DNA from 3 places in the Brevibacillus sp. FIR094 genome. Region 2 is predicted to be linked to each of the others. Evidence: riboswitches for the same ligand, from Rfam matches in the RefSeq annotation. Region 2 holds a riboswitch; each other region holds the start of a gene.
What was found. A riboswitch is a leader RNA that binds a small molecule or an ion and turns the genes downstream of it on or off. The one in region 2 is predicted to bind S-adenosylmethionine.
Positions count from the first base shown of each region.

Region 1: another riboswitch for S-adenosylmethionine. It lies ahead of ACQ5DJ_RS29420 (homoserine dehydrogenase); the one in region 2 lies ahead of ACQ5DJ_RS25205 (methionine ABC transporter ATP-binding protein).
Region 3: another riboswitch for S-adenosylmethionine. It lies ahead of ACQ5DJ_RS19065 (aminotransferase class I/II-fold pyridoxal phosphate-dependent enzyme); the one in region 2 lies ahead of ACQ5DJ_RS25205 (methionine ABC transporter ATP-binding protein).

Region 1 covers NZ_JBEAES010000066.1:1,292-6,791, forward strand. Annotated here, with positions in the region: gene ACQ5DJ_RS29415 (CapA family protein) at 1-1,088, shown strand, start outside; gene ACQ5DJ_RS29420 (homoserine dehydrogenase) at 1,151-2,416, opposite strand; SAM riboswitch class I at 2,503-2,614, opposite strand; SAM riboswitch class I at 2,681-2,787, opposite strand; gene ACQ5DJ_RS29425 (hypothetical protein) at 2,882-3,016, opposite strand; cobalamin riboswitch at 3,176-3,381, opposite strand; gene ACQ5DJ_RS29430 (DinB family protein) at 3,425-3,940, opposite strand; gene ACQ5DJ_RS29435 (cyclase family protein) at 4,038-4,661, opposite strand; gene ACQ5DJ_RS29440 (Gfo/Idh/MocA family protein) at 4,683-5,500, opposite strand, start outside.
Region 2 covers NZ_JBEAES010000038.1:40,981-46,480, reverse strand. Annotated here, with positions in the region: gene ACQ5DJ_RS25220 (peptide ABC transporter substrate-binding protein) at 1-754, opposite strand, end outside; gene ACQ5DJ_RS25215 (MetQ/NlpA family ABC transporter substrate-binding protein) at 943-1,782, opposite strand; gene ACQ5DJ_RS25210 (methionine ABC transporter permease) at 1,842-2,507, opposite strand; gene ACQ5DJ_RS25205 (methionine ABC transporter ATP-binding protein) at 2,508-3,521, opposite strand; SAM riboswitch class I at 3,622-3,738, opposite strand; gene ACQ5DJ_RS25200 (LCP family protein) at 3,990-4,976, opposite strand; gene ACQ5DJ_RS25195 (MFS transporter) at 5,163-5,500, shown strand, end outside.
Region 3 covers NZ_JBEAES010000021.1:38,730-44,229, forward strand. Annotated here, with positions in the region: gene ACQ5DJ_RS19050 (hypothetical protein) at 1-1,071, shown strand, start outside; gene ACQ5DJ_RS19055 (DUF5665 domain-containing protein) at 1,081-1,422, opposite strand; gene ACQ5DJ_RS19060 (pyridoxamine 5'-phosphate oxidase family protein) at 1,561-2,019, shown strand; SAM riboswitch class I at 2,094-2,213, shown strand; gene ACQ5DJ_RS19065 (aminotransferase class I/II-fold pyridoxal phosphate-dependent enzyme) at 2,308-3,471, shown strand; gene ACQ5DJ_RS19070 (trans-sulfuration enzyme family protein) at 3,468-4,655, shown strand; gene ACQ5DJ_RS19075 (YhcN/YlaJ family sporulation lipoprotein) at 4,679-5,284, opposite strand; gene ACQ5DJ_RS19080 (PhoH family protein) at 5,487-5,500, shown strand, end outside.

The DNA of each region.
Region 1 (5,500 bases), on a different contig from region 2:
TATTTAGCGTGTTGGCCATCTTCGTCGTCGGAACCTACTACCTATTCCAAACTGCCATGGATGGAGAACATGCCACCCCAAACGAGCAGCCTGCTCCTGACGATACTGTGAACCAAAAGACCTCTGTACAGCTCACCTTTGTCGGTGACATCATGATGTCAGGGAATGTAGAGAAAACCTTACTTGCAAACAACAGCTATGACTACCCATACAAGCATGTAAGCTCGCTCTTTTTGCAAGATGATATCACGATTGCCAATTTGGAGACGCCGATCACCACCACAGGTGTTGCTGCACAGAACAAAGAGTATGTCTACAAGTCGTCCCCACTTGCTGTTCCTGCCATGAAAAACGCAGGAATTGATGTAGTGAATCTCGCCAATAATCACTCCATGGATCAAGGAGTTCCGGGATTGCTCGATACCTTTGACGCTTTGGACAAGAACCGGATTGAATACGTCGGCGCCGGAAAGAATGCCAACCGTGCCTATTCACCTGTATTCATTGAAAAGAACGGCATCAAGATCGCAATTCTCGGCTTCAGCAGGGTCATTCCCGAAACAAGCTGGTTTGCAGGGGATTCTCAGCCAGGTATGGCCGCTTCCTATGATCCTACGCTAGCAGTGAAAGCGATCCAAGATGCGAACAACCAAGCAGATCTCGTCGTGGTAATTGCACACTGGGGCAAGGAACGCTCCGATTATCCTGTCGATCATCAAAAAGAGTTGTCTCGTGCCTACATCGATGCTGGTGCAGATTTGATTGTCGGCGGTCATCCCCACGTTCTTCAAGGCTTTGAACGATACAACGACAAATGGATTGCGTACAGTCTGGGCAATTTCATTTTCACACGGTCAAGCGAACCCAAGACTTGGGAAACGATGGTCCTGCAAGCAAACTGTACGAAAAGCGGCGATTGTGAGTTGACGATGCTTCCGTTTCACGCAGAATTGGGACAAGCTGTACCCATGAATGAAAGCAACGGCGCTGCCCTGCTAAAACGTATTGAATCTATTTCCGAGAGTGTCGACATACAAAGTGACGGGCGTATACAGCCGCGTGCAAAAGCGGTGGAGACTGCCCCCTGACAAAAGAAGCCGTGTTTCCAGGTAACTAGAAATACGGCTTTTCTTCTTGTTATTCCTATTACTTATGCAGATTCGATAATAGGGAAGCGGCGCACTTCTAAGCCAAAATCATTTTTCAACAGGGACTCGTGCTCTTCACTGATTCCTGTCACGATCAAACCTGCGCGCAAGACGCCCCCCAAGTCGAATTGGACTTTTAGTTTATGCACGTTCACGCCTGCCTGCTCGAGGAAATGCAAGACAAGATCTGGCGTGGCAGTATGACATGAGCCTTCTAGATAACACAAGACGCGTTCTTCTGAGTCCAAGGTGACTCCAGCTTTGTCAGCCGTTTTTTCTTTCCAAGTAGGATGCGGTGTGAATGGCTGTGTCAATAAATAGGCCAAATCCTCCACGACTGCACTTGCTGTAGGTAGCTCGCCTGCCCCTCTTCCTGTAAACAACAAGTCTCCCACAATGTTGCCGGATAGCTGCACCGCATTAAACGCGTCGTGGATTTGCGCCAACGGGTGGCTCAGCGGAAGCATGGTTGGTTCAACAGATAGGCGAATGCCTTGTTCAGCTTGATAGGCCTGCGCGATCAGCTTGATCCGGTACCCCAGCTCGCTCGCAATCCGAATGTGACCCGCTGACAAATCTGAAATTCCTTTACGAACAACATCCGCTAGCGGTAGCGATTCTCCGTAAACAAGCTGTGCCAGGATGTACAACTTGTACATAGCGTCAAAGCCTTCTACATCCGAACGAGGGTCTGCTTCGGCATAGCCCAACTCCTGCGCTTGCTTGAGAACCTCCTGATAAGAGAGCTGTTCTGCCTCCATTTTCGTCAAAATGAAGTTCGTTGTTCCGTTGAGAATACCGCGAACGCCTTGGATATCGTTCGTGCGAAGGAACTGCCGGAGTACGCTCAAGATCGGGATGCCCCCTGCCACACTCGCTTCATAGGCCAGATGCACTTGATGCTGATTTGCCAAATCGACTAGCTCGGTTCCTTTTTTCGCCAGGAGCTCTTTGTTGGCCGTTACTACATGGCAGCCCTTTTCGATCAAAGCACGAACGTAGTCATAGGTAGGTTCTACACCGCCCATGACCTCCACCACGATATCCACATCGCTTCTCAATACATCCTCAAAGTCAGTTGTCAGTAAAGCCGGGTCAACATGAACCGCCCGCTCTTTTTCCGAGTCACGCACCAAAGCCTTGACGATCTCAATTCGTTTTCCCAGTCGAGAAGAAAGCTTCTCCTGTTGCGAACGGATCGTTTTGATTACGCCTCCACCCACTGTTCCCAATCCCAGTAATCCCACACGTACCACTTCTGCACTCATCCTGACCACCCCATACCCTGAATTTTAGATAAAAAGAAAAGCCATCTTCGATAAGAAGAAGGCTTGTTAGCAGCTAATGCTCCCCCTCCTTATCTCCCAGGACGTATATGTCCTGCAGGAATTGGCACCTTGTCACAAAATATGCGTGACGGTTGCCGGGCTTCATCGGGCCAGTCCCTCCACCTCTCTGGATAAAGAAAATATGAAATTGAAAAAAACCTTCTTCGCTAAGAAGAAGGTTCATCTACTAATGGAGTAACCCGCTTCTTATCTTTCGAGACGAAACGTCTCGCAGGAATTGGCACCTTGTCGCAATATGCAACGGTTGCCGGGCTTCATAGGGCCAGACCCTCCACCTCTCTGGATAAGAACTGTTTATGCTGTTGAGCTTTATTCTAAGAAATTCCAAGGCAAGCGTCAACAAAATTCTTTCTTTTCTGATTGCAAGCTGATTTGACACGACTTTCAGTTGTGGGTGAACAGGCTTTCTACCTCTTCCATACTGCAGCAAGCGCAATGAAACACGCCCTCCCGGCCTTCCTCAGGCAGCTCTTTTTCCTCGACATATCCGCAATATTGGCAAATGAAAAGTTGAATCATCGCACGCCCTCCTCTTCTTTTATCCTGCCCAAAATAAAAAGAGCATTTTCCGCTCGACCGTGACGATCGTTAGAAAATGCCAGAAAAAGAGGGACGTACTTGTCCACGCGCTGTTTTTCGCAAGCCATCTCTAACACCTCCCTATCTCCCGTAGGTCTATCAGTGTTGTCGAAACAGGCAGGTCTCCTGACTATGGGTTCATCGTCTAGCGTCGCCTTCCCCGTCTATTTTGATAGACCAGTGGCTTGTTGGACGCTGACTCCCCTTTTACAGTGGCGGGACCGTGTCGGATTTGCACCGAGCTTCCCTATTATCCTTGTCGCGAATTGGTTACGCCCTAAGGAACCTGTTTCCACCTATGAAATTGTTCTCCCTAGATTTTACCTTATTCTTCCTTATTTTGCGAACTTACCCCAAATACCGCTCTTTCAAAATGGTGCTGTGGTGACCTTCATGTCCTGCAATCACATAAGCCAACGTCCTTGCAGATAGCTTGTTTCCGTTGGCAGTTCCTGTACGCAACCACGCTTCTGGAGAGATTCCTCCGGCTTGCGCGATGGTTGAAGCACGTACAGCCTTATACTCTTCCAATAAATCAGAGAGGTCTCGTAGCTGAAAACACCCGTGTTCGACAAAAGCATTCTCATCAAAACCGACGAGGGGTGTCTGATCTCCTCTCGCGATTCTCAATAAGCGATAGCTCATGATGCGTTCTGTATCGACAAGATGACCCAAAACCTCTTTTACTGTCCATTTGCCTGGTGCATACCGATAATCAATTTGCTCAGGCGCAAGGGACGAAAATAGCGCGACTTGCCTCTCTCCTTGTTGCGTGAGGATCGTTTGCAGATCCCCCTCTGGTAGAAGTCCAATATAATACTCAAAATATGCAGCGTATTCATCGCGCTCTGGTCGTCTGAGCATGTATTTCCCACTCCTCGTTATTCACTTTACCTGCCGCTTAAAACAAGCCCAATACGAACACACCCGCCAGATCTTCACAGGCGGGTGACCTTCACCATCATACGCTATGTAAGCCTTCAAACAATAGGACCCTTGCTGGGGCTGCATCCGTGCCGATCAGCTTAAGTGGTGCAGCTACCAGAAAATACTCGCCTGGCGGGACCTCTGCTAGGCGCAAGCCTTCCACGACAATGACTCCCGCTGCAAACAGCTTTTTATGGGTGGGGTGCCCTTCCTGACTGCGTTCGATCCCAAGTGCATCGGTACCAATACCTCGCACACCCAGCTCGCTTACATATTCTGCACCTTCCTCTGAAAGAAAGATGAATTCAAAAGAGAACGCCTCTTCAAAAGAATTTTTCGTTTTAAACAAGACAAAATCGCCTCGCGCAAGATCGAAGCCCTCCAAATCGGAGCGAGTGATCCTGTCCTCTACCGCTGTGAGATCGAGAACCTTGCAACTGCCCACTAGCTTCTCCAATGAAATACTCTCAAATGTATCGCCGGCATTTACCATGTGCAGGGGAGCATCCACATGGGTACCAGAATGTAGGTCCATGTCGATTCTCGATTCGGTTACATAGCCATTGGTAGCGGTACGTATTTTCGGCTGCTTTTCCGGCTTGTTTTTATACACCGTCATTCCTTCGTACACGGTGGCGGTTACATCATACATTTTCATCCTAAACGCCCTCCCCTTTACTTACCGTTTTTTATGATCCGCAGGAAAAACGATTCCCATCTGTCTTCTTACTTCATCCATGACCTGCATGGTCGTTTTGGAGACATCATGCGAATTCGTTGTAGATTGTCTAGCCCCTATTCTTGCCAAGTGTAGGAACTCCCTAATTTCATAATGCATGGTCTTCGGGGTCTGCGGTCTTGTCACTTGCTCAATTCGTCCGTCTCTGTAACGAATGTCCACTTCTTTGAGATGGTTGATTCGATCGATCACCATTGTGGCGTCCTCCCCTTGGATTTCTGCTGGCTGATAGGAGGTCGTAATTTTCGAAAAGCTAATGATTGCATCCATCTCTCGATACTTCAAAAGAATGCTACCTTCTCCGTCTACTCCAGAATCAAGCACAATTCCTTCTGCTTTGATGTCGTCTGGTCTGCCAAAAAGAATGAGTAACGGATAAAGGCAATAGATACCGATATCCATCAAGGCTCCGTTTGAAAAAGCGGGATCAAAAGCACGTAAAACCTTCCCTTCGCGATAGGCGTCATAGCGCGAAGAATATTGGCAATTGCTAGCAATAAAACGTCGTACCTTTCCCAGCTTGTGCAGGTTGTCTTGTATCGCAAAAAAATTGGGTAACAGTGTAGATTTGACAGCCTCCATGAGTAAAACGTTATTTCTTTTCGCTGCTTCGATCATTTCTTCTACCTCAATCGCATTGGAAGCCAGTGGCTTTTCACACAATACGTGTAGCCCCGCGTCCATGCACTGGATCGCTTGTTCCGCGTGGCAGGAATTGGGGCTCGCAATATAGACCGCGTCCATATTTTTGCTTGCAG
Region 2 (5,500 bases):
CTACGTCTTTATCCCAATAGTGCTCGTTCTTTTCAAGCACGATCTTGCTCTTGTGCTCCCATGCTGTCATTTTAAATGGACCGTTGCTTACGAGCGTCGCCGCTTCGTTTGCCCATTTTGGATTGGCCTCCACTACTTTTTGGTTAACGGGGTAGTACGTGTAGAAAGCCGTCAGCTCCAGGAAGTAAGGCGTTGGGTTCTCCAGCGTGACTTCCAGTGTTTTGTCATCGAGAGCCTTTGCACCGAGTTCGTCGGGCTTCATCTTGCCTTCGTGAATCAGCTTCGCATTTTTAATGTAGTACAGCTGATAAGCATACTCAGCCCCAAAAGTCTTGCCGAGTGCACGCTTCCATGCATACACGAAGTCATGGGCAGTTACTGGATCACCATTGCTCCATTTGGAGTCGCGAAGCGTGAACGTATACACCAGTTTGTCATCTGAGAGCTTTATATCGGATGCTACTGAATTCACTGGCTTTGCGTTTGCATCGAAGCGAGTCAAGCCATCAAACGTAGCACGAACAACTGCTCCCGAAGTGGCATCCTTCGCAAGACCAGGGTCCGCTGTCGATGGCTCACTCGTAATGTTCGCCCGAAATACCTGCTGCTTTCCATTTGCAGGCTTTTCAGCGGGTGCTGCGGCTCCCTCAGTTGGAGGGGTTGTCGTTGACGGCTGTGTACTCGTGGAGCATCCAGCTAACACGCTTCCAGCGACCAGCATCGCGCCAAGAAACAACTTGAGATTTCTTTTCATCAGAAAATTCCCCCTTATCTATATTTTCTTACTTCAAACACAATATACGCGACCGGAATTGGGTTGAAAACGGGGTTGCTATAGATTTAATATAATTTTATGAAAATTCACTATATTATAAATAAAAGTAAAACCCAACCAGCTTTTCGGCCAGTTGGGTTTCGTTGATCGATCAATTATTTGTTGATTTAGAACGCTGGAATAATCGCGCCTTTGTATTCATCTTCAATGAACTTTTTCACTTCAGGTGAGGTCAGTGCTTTTGCCAGCTTTTGCATTGCTTCGGAATCCTTGTTGTCAGGACGAGCTACCAGGATGTTTGCGTATGGAGTATCTTTATCTTCAATAAACAGGGCGTCTTTCGTTGGAACAAGCTTTGCTTCCAGCGCATAGTTGGTGTTGATCAACGCCATATCTACTTCTTCCAGCACGCGTGGCAGCATTGCTGCTTCTACTTCTTTGAACTTCAGGTTTTTCTTGTTCTCAACAACGTCTTTCACTGTACCACTGATGCCAGCGCCTTCTTTCAGCTTGATCACGCCGTTTTTCTCCAAGAGTGCGAGTGCGCGACCGCTGTTTGTCGGATCGTTTGGCAGCGCGATAGTTGCGCCATCAGCTAATTCATCGACAGATTTTACTTTTTTGCTGTACGCGCCGAATGGCTCGATGTGTACAGCCACTACTGGCTCCAGGTTCATGTTTTGTCCTTTATTGAAGTCTTCCAGGTAAGGCTTGTGCTGGAAGAAGTTCGCGTCGAGTTGTTTCTCGTTCACTTGAACGTTAGGTTGTACGTAATCGGTGAACTCTTTAATTTCCAGGTTCACGCCTTGTTCTTTCAGCTTTGGTTGAACCAGCTTCAAGATTGCTGCATGTGGAACGGGAGAAGCGCCTACCTTCAATGTTACTTCCTGTTGTCCGCCTTGTGCGCCGCCTTCAGCTGGAGCAGGTGCTGTTTCGGTTTTGCCTCCGCAAGCTGCCAAAGAAAATGCCAACACAGTAGTAAGTACAGATACGACTAGCTTTTTCATGAATGATTTCCCCCTTGCATGTATTTATCTTATTCTTTGATAACCTATATGGAAAAATCCTACTTACGGCTGAACTTGAGAACCAGACGGTCCCCCAGCGATTGTAAGATCTGTACCATCACCAGCAAAATAACAACAGTCACAACCATGACATCGGTTTGGAAACGCTGATATCCGTAACGGATCGCCAAGTCACCCAAACCACCACCGCCAATTACCCCAGACATTGCGGTATAAGAGACCAGCGTAACCGTTGTGATCGTAATACCCGCGATCAGGCCCGATCTAGACTCTGGCAAAAGGACATTCCAGACGATCTGCCAATTGGAAGCACCCATAGATTGTGCCGCCTCAATCACGCCTTTATCAATCTCACGCAGAGAGGTTTCCACCAAACGTGCGAAAAACGGAGCGGCACCGAATACGAGCGGCGGAATGGCACCCAGTACACCGAGTGAAGTTCCTACGATCATTTTCGTCACAGGAATCAGCAAGATCATCAAAATGATAAATGGTACTGAGCGCAATACATTGACAACGAATGATGCGATCGTATAAAAAGTGCGGTTTTGCAGAAGCTGTCCGCGTGAAGTCAAAAATAGAATGATGCCCAGCGGCAAACCAATCAGGACAGTAAACAGGGTGGAAAAACCGAGCATCGTGAGCGTATCCATCGTGCCTATGCCGATTTCAGCCCAATCCACATTTTCAAATGTCCAGTCCATTTATATCACCTCTACTTCCAAGCCACGTTGGCGCAGCGTCTCAATAGTCTTTTGATTCTGTGCGACATCGCCTTCCAGCTCGATCACCAACTGCCCATACGGCGTATCCTTCATGCGAGAAATGGTTCCCTGCAAAATGCTGAACACCGTACCGGTCTCTTGCATTGTTTGGAACAGAATCGGCTGATACGTTTTTTCACCCAGGAAGGTGACTCGAGCAATCGTACGGTTCCCCGCGGCCTTTTCGTGCTCCACTGCTTCGCGCAGTTCTGTAGAATCCGCTACTTGTTCCACGAATTCTTGTGTCGTTGGATGCTTCGGACGAAGGAATACATCCAGTACGTTACCCGACTCGACGATCTTTCCTCCATCAATGACGCCAACACGATCACAAATGGAGCGAATGACGTGCATCTCGTGGGTAATCAACACAATGGTCAAGCCCAGCTTGCGGTTGATGTCCAAGAGGAGTGCCAGAATGGAGTTCGTCGTCTGCGGATCGAGAGCCGATGTAGCTTCGTCACAGAGCAGCACTTTTGGATCATTCGCGAGCGCACGGGCAATCCCGACACGTTGCTTTTGTCCGCCAGACAGTTGAGTCGGATATTTGTCCTTATGTGCCTCCAAGCCAACCAGCTTCAGCAGCTCGTTCACTTTCTTATCAATCTCTGCCTTTGGACGCTTTGCCAGCTTGAGCGGAAAAGCGACATTTTCGCCAACTGTCGAAGAAGACAGCAAGTTAAAGTGCTGAAAAATCATGCCGATGGAGCGGCGCTTTTCTTGCAGCTTCCCTTCATCCAGCTTTGTCAAATCGACGCCGTCCACAATAACTTCCCCTGAAGTTGGACGCTCCAGCAAATTGATGCATCGGATCAACGTACTTTTCCCTGCACCAGAGTGTCCGATGATCCCGTATATTTCTCCTTGCTCTATGGAAAGGTCGATCCCCGTTAACGCTGGGATGGTTTTACCTTGTACTTGATAGCTTTTATGCAAATGACGCAGTTGGATCAACGCATCCACCTCCCGACCACAATCTTGATAAAATCAGAAAACCCCTTTTTCACAAACGAAAAAGGGGCTGCAACGCAATGTTATACGTTCGCATCCACCCTTCTCATCTATACAAGATCCAAAAAATCTTGTAGGAATTGGCACCGCGACGTTCATCCGAAAATGAACCGGCTGCCGGGCTTCATAGGGCCTGTCCCTCCGCCTCTCTTGATAAGAAAGATATCTACGTATATTATGTTCGTCTTTTCTATTTCATGATGATACAAAACGGATTATATCCTTTTTGAAAATATCACGTCAATAGTAATAGTAGGAAAAGTTTTTTAATCCATGACGCCGTTACGGATGATTTTTGACTTTACGTGAAAGCGAGGCGTTGCTTCTTGGAATAAACTCACTGTAAACGTTGGCATCCGCCATGGTCATATCATGGTTATTCTTTCCTAAAAAACAAAAAAAACAGCACGCTTAGTTTTGCGTGCTGCTTTTCTTTTCTCCCACGGGTTGATCTGACGTTTCTGTAGGAGGTGCGATTTTTTCTTGGACAAACGACTGAACCTGATCGACATCCGGAACCAGAACGGAGCCTGCGCGGTTCGATTCACGGAACATCCCCATTGGCGGCAATTGATAATTGCCTGGCTCTAACGTATTCAATTTTAATCCGAGTGCAGACAGCTTCAGCATGTCCACCGAACTAATATTGGTTTGAACATACGGTGTTACTTCCTTCAAAATCGTAGGAAGCTGCATCAGCGTTGTACCATTCTTCATCTGATCCACGACTGCTGTCATTAATTTCCTCTGACGCTCCGTCCGTGTATAATCAGAGGTCGCATCATGACGGAAACGAACATATTGCAAAGCTTTGTCTCCATCCAATTTTTGCAGACCCTTTTTCAGATTAATATCGTAAGCACCTTTGTCTGTCGGGTCATGATAATACATGTTTTTTTCTACATCGATCTCGACTCCGCCCACTGCATCAATCAGAGCCTTGAAACCTTCAAAGTCAGTAATCACGTAACGATCTACTGGAAGTCCAGTGAACTGACTAACCGTTTCCATTGCCAGCTCAGGTCCACCCTCTACAATCGCAGAGTTGATCCGCGAGCTACCTCTACCGGGAATATCTACATACGTATCACGCAGGATTGAAAACATATCATAACGTTTCCCCGTAGGATCGATACTGACCAGCATCATGGAGTCAGAACGAGGAAGCCCGTTATTTTTCATTCCTCTGCGGTCTACTCCCATCAGCAGGATATTGACACGTTCCTTACCATCCCACTCTGGTATTTCTGCTGCTTTGGTGGAATTCCCACCACTAGGCGGTGCGATGTTAGGCTCTTGAATATTTTGAGCAAATTGATAAAAAGAGTATCCGTAGTATCCAGCTGTCGTAGCCATCACGACAAGCAAAAGAAGCAACACTCGTTTCCATATTTTCATAAAGTCCACCTTTATTCTCTATATCCTCAGTTGATGTCATCTCTCCACTTTGTCTAGTATACTCGAATTCGACAAAAGTGGAGCAGCCTTTATTTGGGTACCTGCGACATTATATACATTTTAATTTACAAAGTTCAGAATGTTCGTTATACTATTCTTATCCTTAATGGTAAGGGGTGCATTCGCGTGATATCACCATCCGCTTTCCTCAATCGCTATCCACGTGAGGCCATTTTCTTCCTCATCGCCAGCTTTATTAACTCCTCCGGGAGTGCCTTTATGTGGCCACTTACTACGTTATACGTACATACCATTTTGCAACGCTCGATGACAGAAGCTGGATTCGTCTTGATGATCCAATCTCTGGCTGGAATCTTCGGTCAATTCATTGGCGGATCGTTGTTTCATCGACTAGGTGCCAAGCGGCTTATTGTCGGCGCATTGATTATTCAAGGACTTATTCAATTTTCCATTCCTTTCGTTCAGAGCTGGCCCATCTACCTGATCCTCATGATGGGGCTTGG
Region 3 (5,500 bases), on a different contig from region 2:
TACTACAGCGATATTTGGCTGGAAGTGCGCCTGACAGAGAATGCTGAAGAAATCGTGAGTGTAAATGCCAAGACTGAAAATAACAAGGTGTACATAAAGGGGATTGTGACTTCGGATGTCACCAAGGTGGTAGTGAAAAAGCCGAATTCCGACATCATTGAAGTCGTTCCGACCAAGGAGCACTCTTTTACGGTCAGCTTTGAAGCTCCTGATGCATCCTATGAACCGTATGTAACCGTGAGTGCCTATGAAGGCAGCAAGCTGGTCGATAGCGAAAAGGTAAAGATCGTTCCAAAAGCAGAAGAAGATAAGGAAATGATCATCCATACCATGTCCGTATTGGATGCGAAGAAAAAGGAATTAAAAGTAAAAGGAATTGTCAAGCAGGGGGCAGACAAAGTAACTGTCACCTATAATGGCGTGAAAAAAGACGCAAACGTGAAGAAGCTGTGGGATGGCGTAGGCAGCTTCACGGTTTCAGTAAAGGATGTACAAGCAGCAAAAGATCAAAAAGCCTTGATCGAGGTTTACGAGGATGGCAAGAAGGTTGATTCCGAATCCGTTCAGGTAGAAATCGTCAACGCTCCTGACAAGGATCAAGCGACCGTATATGCCATCAAGGCGACTGCTGTAAACAATCCTGCCGCCAAGTCCATACAGGTGAAGGGGACAGTAAGCGGCTGGAATAAAAAGGACGATACTGAACTATTTGTGATCGCTCCTGACGGGAAGAAAAAAGAGATGAAACCAAATGACAAAGGCGAGTTTTCGCTGACATTGTCGTACAAGAATCATTCCTTTAGTGCCAAAACAATTCAAGTCGAATTGTATGAAGACGATAAGCTGGTTAAGAAAACTGACGTTGCATTAAGCACAAAAGTCATTGTCGAGCCTGTGAAGCCAACAGACGAGGATAAAGACGAAGATGATGACAAAAAGAAAAAAGAAAAAGGGAAGCAGAAAGATAAGCATCCCAATGGCAACGCGTATGGTTATTGGAAAAAGCACGACAAACATCATGATGACGATGATGACCAGGGCGATGACGATCGTAACGACGACAGAGACTAGTCGCTAACGTTAAGGCCGCTGCTTGTAAGTCTCGACGTACTCCACCAATTGTCTGATGTAATCCCCCAGAATGGGGATGGAAAGAAATTGCGTCAAGAGAGAGCCGAGGAATGCCAATACGATAGCAGTACCAATAGTCAACCCCAGACCCCGGGCAAGACCTGCGAGGAAATTGATCCAGAGCAGCTTGCGCGGGGCTGTGTAATTTTGAATCACATCTGCTAGTCGGATATCTTCCAGGAACATCGCAATTTTATGCATCCGCTCATTTACCTTCCGAACTTCCTGAAGCTCTTCAAGAACTTGATCAATTTGCTGCATAAGGCGGTCTGTAGGCGACAAGCTGTCCATCCCCTTCCATCATTCGGTATCGTTACCTACCAGTCTAGGGAAAAAGACAACCAGAATCAAGGTGGAGAGGAAACGTTTGCCTATCAGCTAGGCGAAGGGTAAAATGAACGTACAAAACGTTTGTTAGGAGGCTTTGAAATGGCTGAAACTGTTTCCCAATCTCTTTCCGAAGATTTATTCAAGCTCTTGCAAAAGGAGCGTTTTGTTACCTTGGGCACAGTAGACCATGAGTCAGGGGCACCATCGCTCAGCTCCTTGTCCTGGACGTATGCTGTCAGCGCCGATACGATTCGTTTTGCCGTAGATAATCGCTCACGTATTTTGGCTAATATTGCGAAGGAACCGCAAGTTGTCCTGCATTTGATCGGTGCCGGCTCGTCTTTTGCTATTAATGGTCGTGCTTTCGTCAAAACAGACCGACTGGAAGGAGTTCCGCTCAAGCTGGCCATGGCAGAAATCAAAATTGAGGCCGTTCGTGATATTATGTTTTACGGTTCCCGTATTTCCGTAGAACCACAATATGAAAAGACGTATGACAAAAACGCAGCAGCGAAGCTGGACAATCAAGTTATGACCGCCTTGAAAGATGCAAATTAACATGTGGAAATAAATTGTTGACAAGAATCCTGCCGATCCTTTAGTATTAGGGTCAATCAAATTGAATAGCAATCTTCTTATCCAGAGCGGCGGAGGGACTGGCCCGATGATGCCCGGCAACCAATCACCTGTATTTTAACAGGGAGATAATGGTGCTAATTCCTGCAGAGTTATCAAACTCTGAAAGATGAGAAGGATTTGCTTACGGTGACGTAAACAAAGCCTTCTTTCAGAGGAAAGGGGGCTTTTTTGATGCCCTCGTACACTATTGGAGGGAGAGAAACAGACATGAAATTGGAAACGAAATTGATTCAGGCGGGAGTAGGCAGAGACGAAAAAACAGGGGCGGTGAGCTTTCCTGTTTACTATGCAACGGCTTATCGCCATCCTGCCTTGGGCCAGAGCACTGGATATGATTATACGCGCACCGCTAATCCTACTCGCACCATTCTGGAGGAGACCATCGCTGAAGCGGAATCAGGAGATGCAGGATTCGCTTGCGCCTCAGGAATGGCTGCTGTTCATACCGTTATGGGCTTGTTTTCCCAAGGGGATCATCTGATCGTTTCACTCGATCTGTACGGAGGAACCTATCGATTGTTCGAGCAAGTGCTCTCTCGCTATGGTTTGACGTTTTCGTATGTAGATTTGCGTGACATTGGTGCACTCAAAAATGCGATTCGCCCAGATACAAAGGCGATCTTCGTCGAGACACCAACCAATCCGCTCATGCAGATTACGGATATTCGAGCAGTAACGCAATTGGCGAAACAGCACGGTCTCCTTACGATTGTAGACAACACATTCTTAACCCCGTATTGTCAACGCCCACTAGAGCTTGGTGCAGATATCGTCTTACATAGTGCAACCAAGTATTTGGCAGGACATAACGATGTGCTGGCTGGTCTCATCGTAACAAAAGGGGAAGAGTTGTCGGAAAAAATCCGGTTTTTGCACAATTCAATCGGTGCTGTGCTCGGACCACAAGATTGCTGGCTTCTCGTTCGCGGGATGAAAACATTGGCACTGCGGATGGAGCGTCACCAATCCAATGCCTTGATTGTAGCGGAAAAGCTGCGTGAGCATCCGGCAGTGGCGGAGGTATTTTATCCAGGTCTGCCAGAGCATCCGGGGCATGAAATACAGGTGAATCAAGCGACTGGGCATAGTGGGATGGTATCGTTCCGGGTACGCGATGTAGAGCAGGTGGGATTGTTCCTGCAAAATCTGCAAATCGTATCCTTTGCGGAAAGTCTGGGTGGTGTCGAGTCATTGTGTACGTATCCGGCGACGCAGACTCACGCCGATATCCCGCAAGAAGTCAGAGAGCATGTCGGTGTTTGTGATCGATTGTTGCGACTGTCGGTTGGCATCGAGCATCCAGATGATGTCGTAGCCGATTTGTTTCAGGCATTGAATGCTAGTTTGGTCGTAGGGGGGAGTGTACGATGAATTTTGCAACCAAGATCCTCCACGGTTCGACTTGCATTGACCCGTTCACAGGTGCGTCGTCGGTTCCGATTTATCAAGCTTCGACGTTTCATCAGGCAGATATCGATCAGCCAGGAACATTCGATTATGCCAGATCAGGCAATCCAACGAGGCAGGCTTTGGAGGAAGCCATTGCGTCTCTGGAGGGGGGCGCACGCGGTTTCGCATTCTCATCTGGCATGGCTGCCATTTCCAGCGTGTTCATGCTGTTTTCAGCCGGAGACCATGTTGTAGTGGCGGAAGATGTATACGGTGGCACGTTTCGGTTTTTGACCAAGGTATTGTCGAGAATGGGCATCTCCGTTACATTCGTGGATGCAACAAATACAGAAGCTGTTCGTGCGGCCATTACACCGGTGACGAAAGGGATTTACCTGGAGACCCCCTCCAATCCCACCTTAAAGGTGACAGATATTGCAGCGGTTTCTCGTATCGCGAAGGAGTACGGCTTGCTGGTCATTGTCGATAATACATTCCTTACCCCGTATTACCAGCGGCCATTGGAACTTGGTGCAGATGTGGTCATTCATAGTGCAACGAAGTTTATCGGAGGGCATAGCGACGTCGTGGCAGGTCTGGCCGTGACCAGAGAGGCTGCGTTAGGGGAGCAGCTCTATTTTATCCAGAATGGCATGGGAGCGATATTGGGTGTGCAGGACTGCTGGCTGGTGATGCGTGGTCTCAAAACATTGAAAGCCCGACTGGATGTCAGCACGAAAACAGCCGCGAGCTTGGCTGACTGGTTGTCATCGCATCCACAAGTAAGCCGCGTTTACTATACAGGACTGGAGGATCATCCTGGTCATCTGATTCAAACACAACAAGCGACTGGTCATGGGGCAGTTCTTTCTTTTGACGTAGGGAACCGTGATCGAGCAAAAGCGTTGTTTGATCGTGTGAAATTGCCGATTGTGGCTGTCAGCCTCGGGGCAGTGGAAACGATTCTCTCCTATCCGGCTACGATGTCACATGCAGCGATGCCTGCTGAGGAAAGGGCTGCAAGGGGAATTACAGATGGTTTGATCCGGTTGTCAGCTGGTTTAGAGGATTACGAGGACTTGGTGGCAGATTTGAAGCAAGCTTTGGATCATTTGCCATCTGAAGCACCCATCCATAAAGAAAAAGAGGTATTCTCCCGGGCTTAAATCCGGGGGATACCTCTTTTCTTTTAAGGCGTTCCTGTACGATTTGCATTGATTTTGTTTTGTCCTTGCGGCTCTTTGTGCATGCGTTTTTCTTTTACTTGAGAAGGGGTTTCTTCTCGAGGCTGCACACTGCGCGGCAGTTGGGGAATGATCCGACCTACGATATCCGCTAACTCTTCCGTAACACCGGCAACAGGATGGCCGCGACGAATATCATCTCTCATTTCTCGTAACCGCTGTACGATGGCAGGGTCTGCAGTTACGACAGCATTTGCTCCTTGAGGGTCTTCTTTCAGAGCTTCCGCAACCGTGTACTTAATGACGCCAACTTCAGGGCGATCCAGATTCGGATCCACAGTAATACCGACTACCGCATATTTGCCTAAGACCACTGCAGTGGCGCTGTGTACCCTTTTCACACGTGTTGCTAGTTGGGCGAGACGATCAGCAGTGGCTTGGGAAGATTGATTGTAAGCAGGCTCAGGAGCTGTTTGCTGAACGCGCTGAGTATGAGTGGCATGCTTCGGCTGTTGTGTAGCCTGATTCGCCGGGGGTTTATTGCCCGACATACATGCTGTAAGCAACAAGCTAAAACCGAGGCAGTAGATCATGATCCGTTTCACAGGCATTCTCCCTTTCCCAGTATTGCCTTCCTTCGTGAGGAGGGCAGGGTTACAAGTATTTTGTTCTGGGCTGCCCATTTTCATTCTGCCAATGGGTCGTCTATCTCTGTCGACCTGAACATAGACTGTAGTACATCACGTCGCCGCACTTGAGCATCCCTCCAAAAATTGCATAGGGTATATAAGAAGGGTAATAGGAGGCGAGATATTGAAGAAAATCTA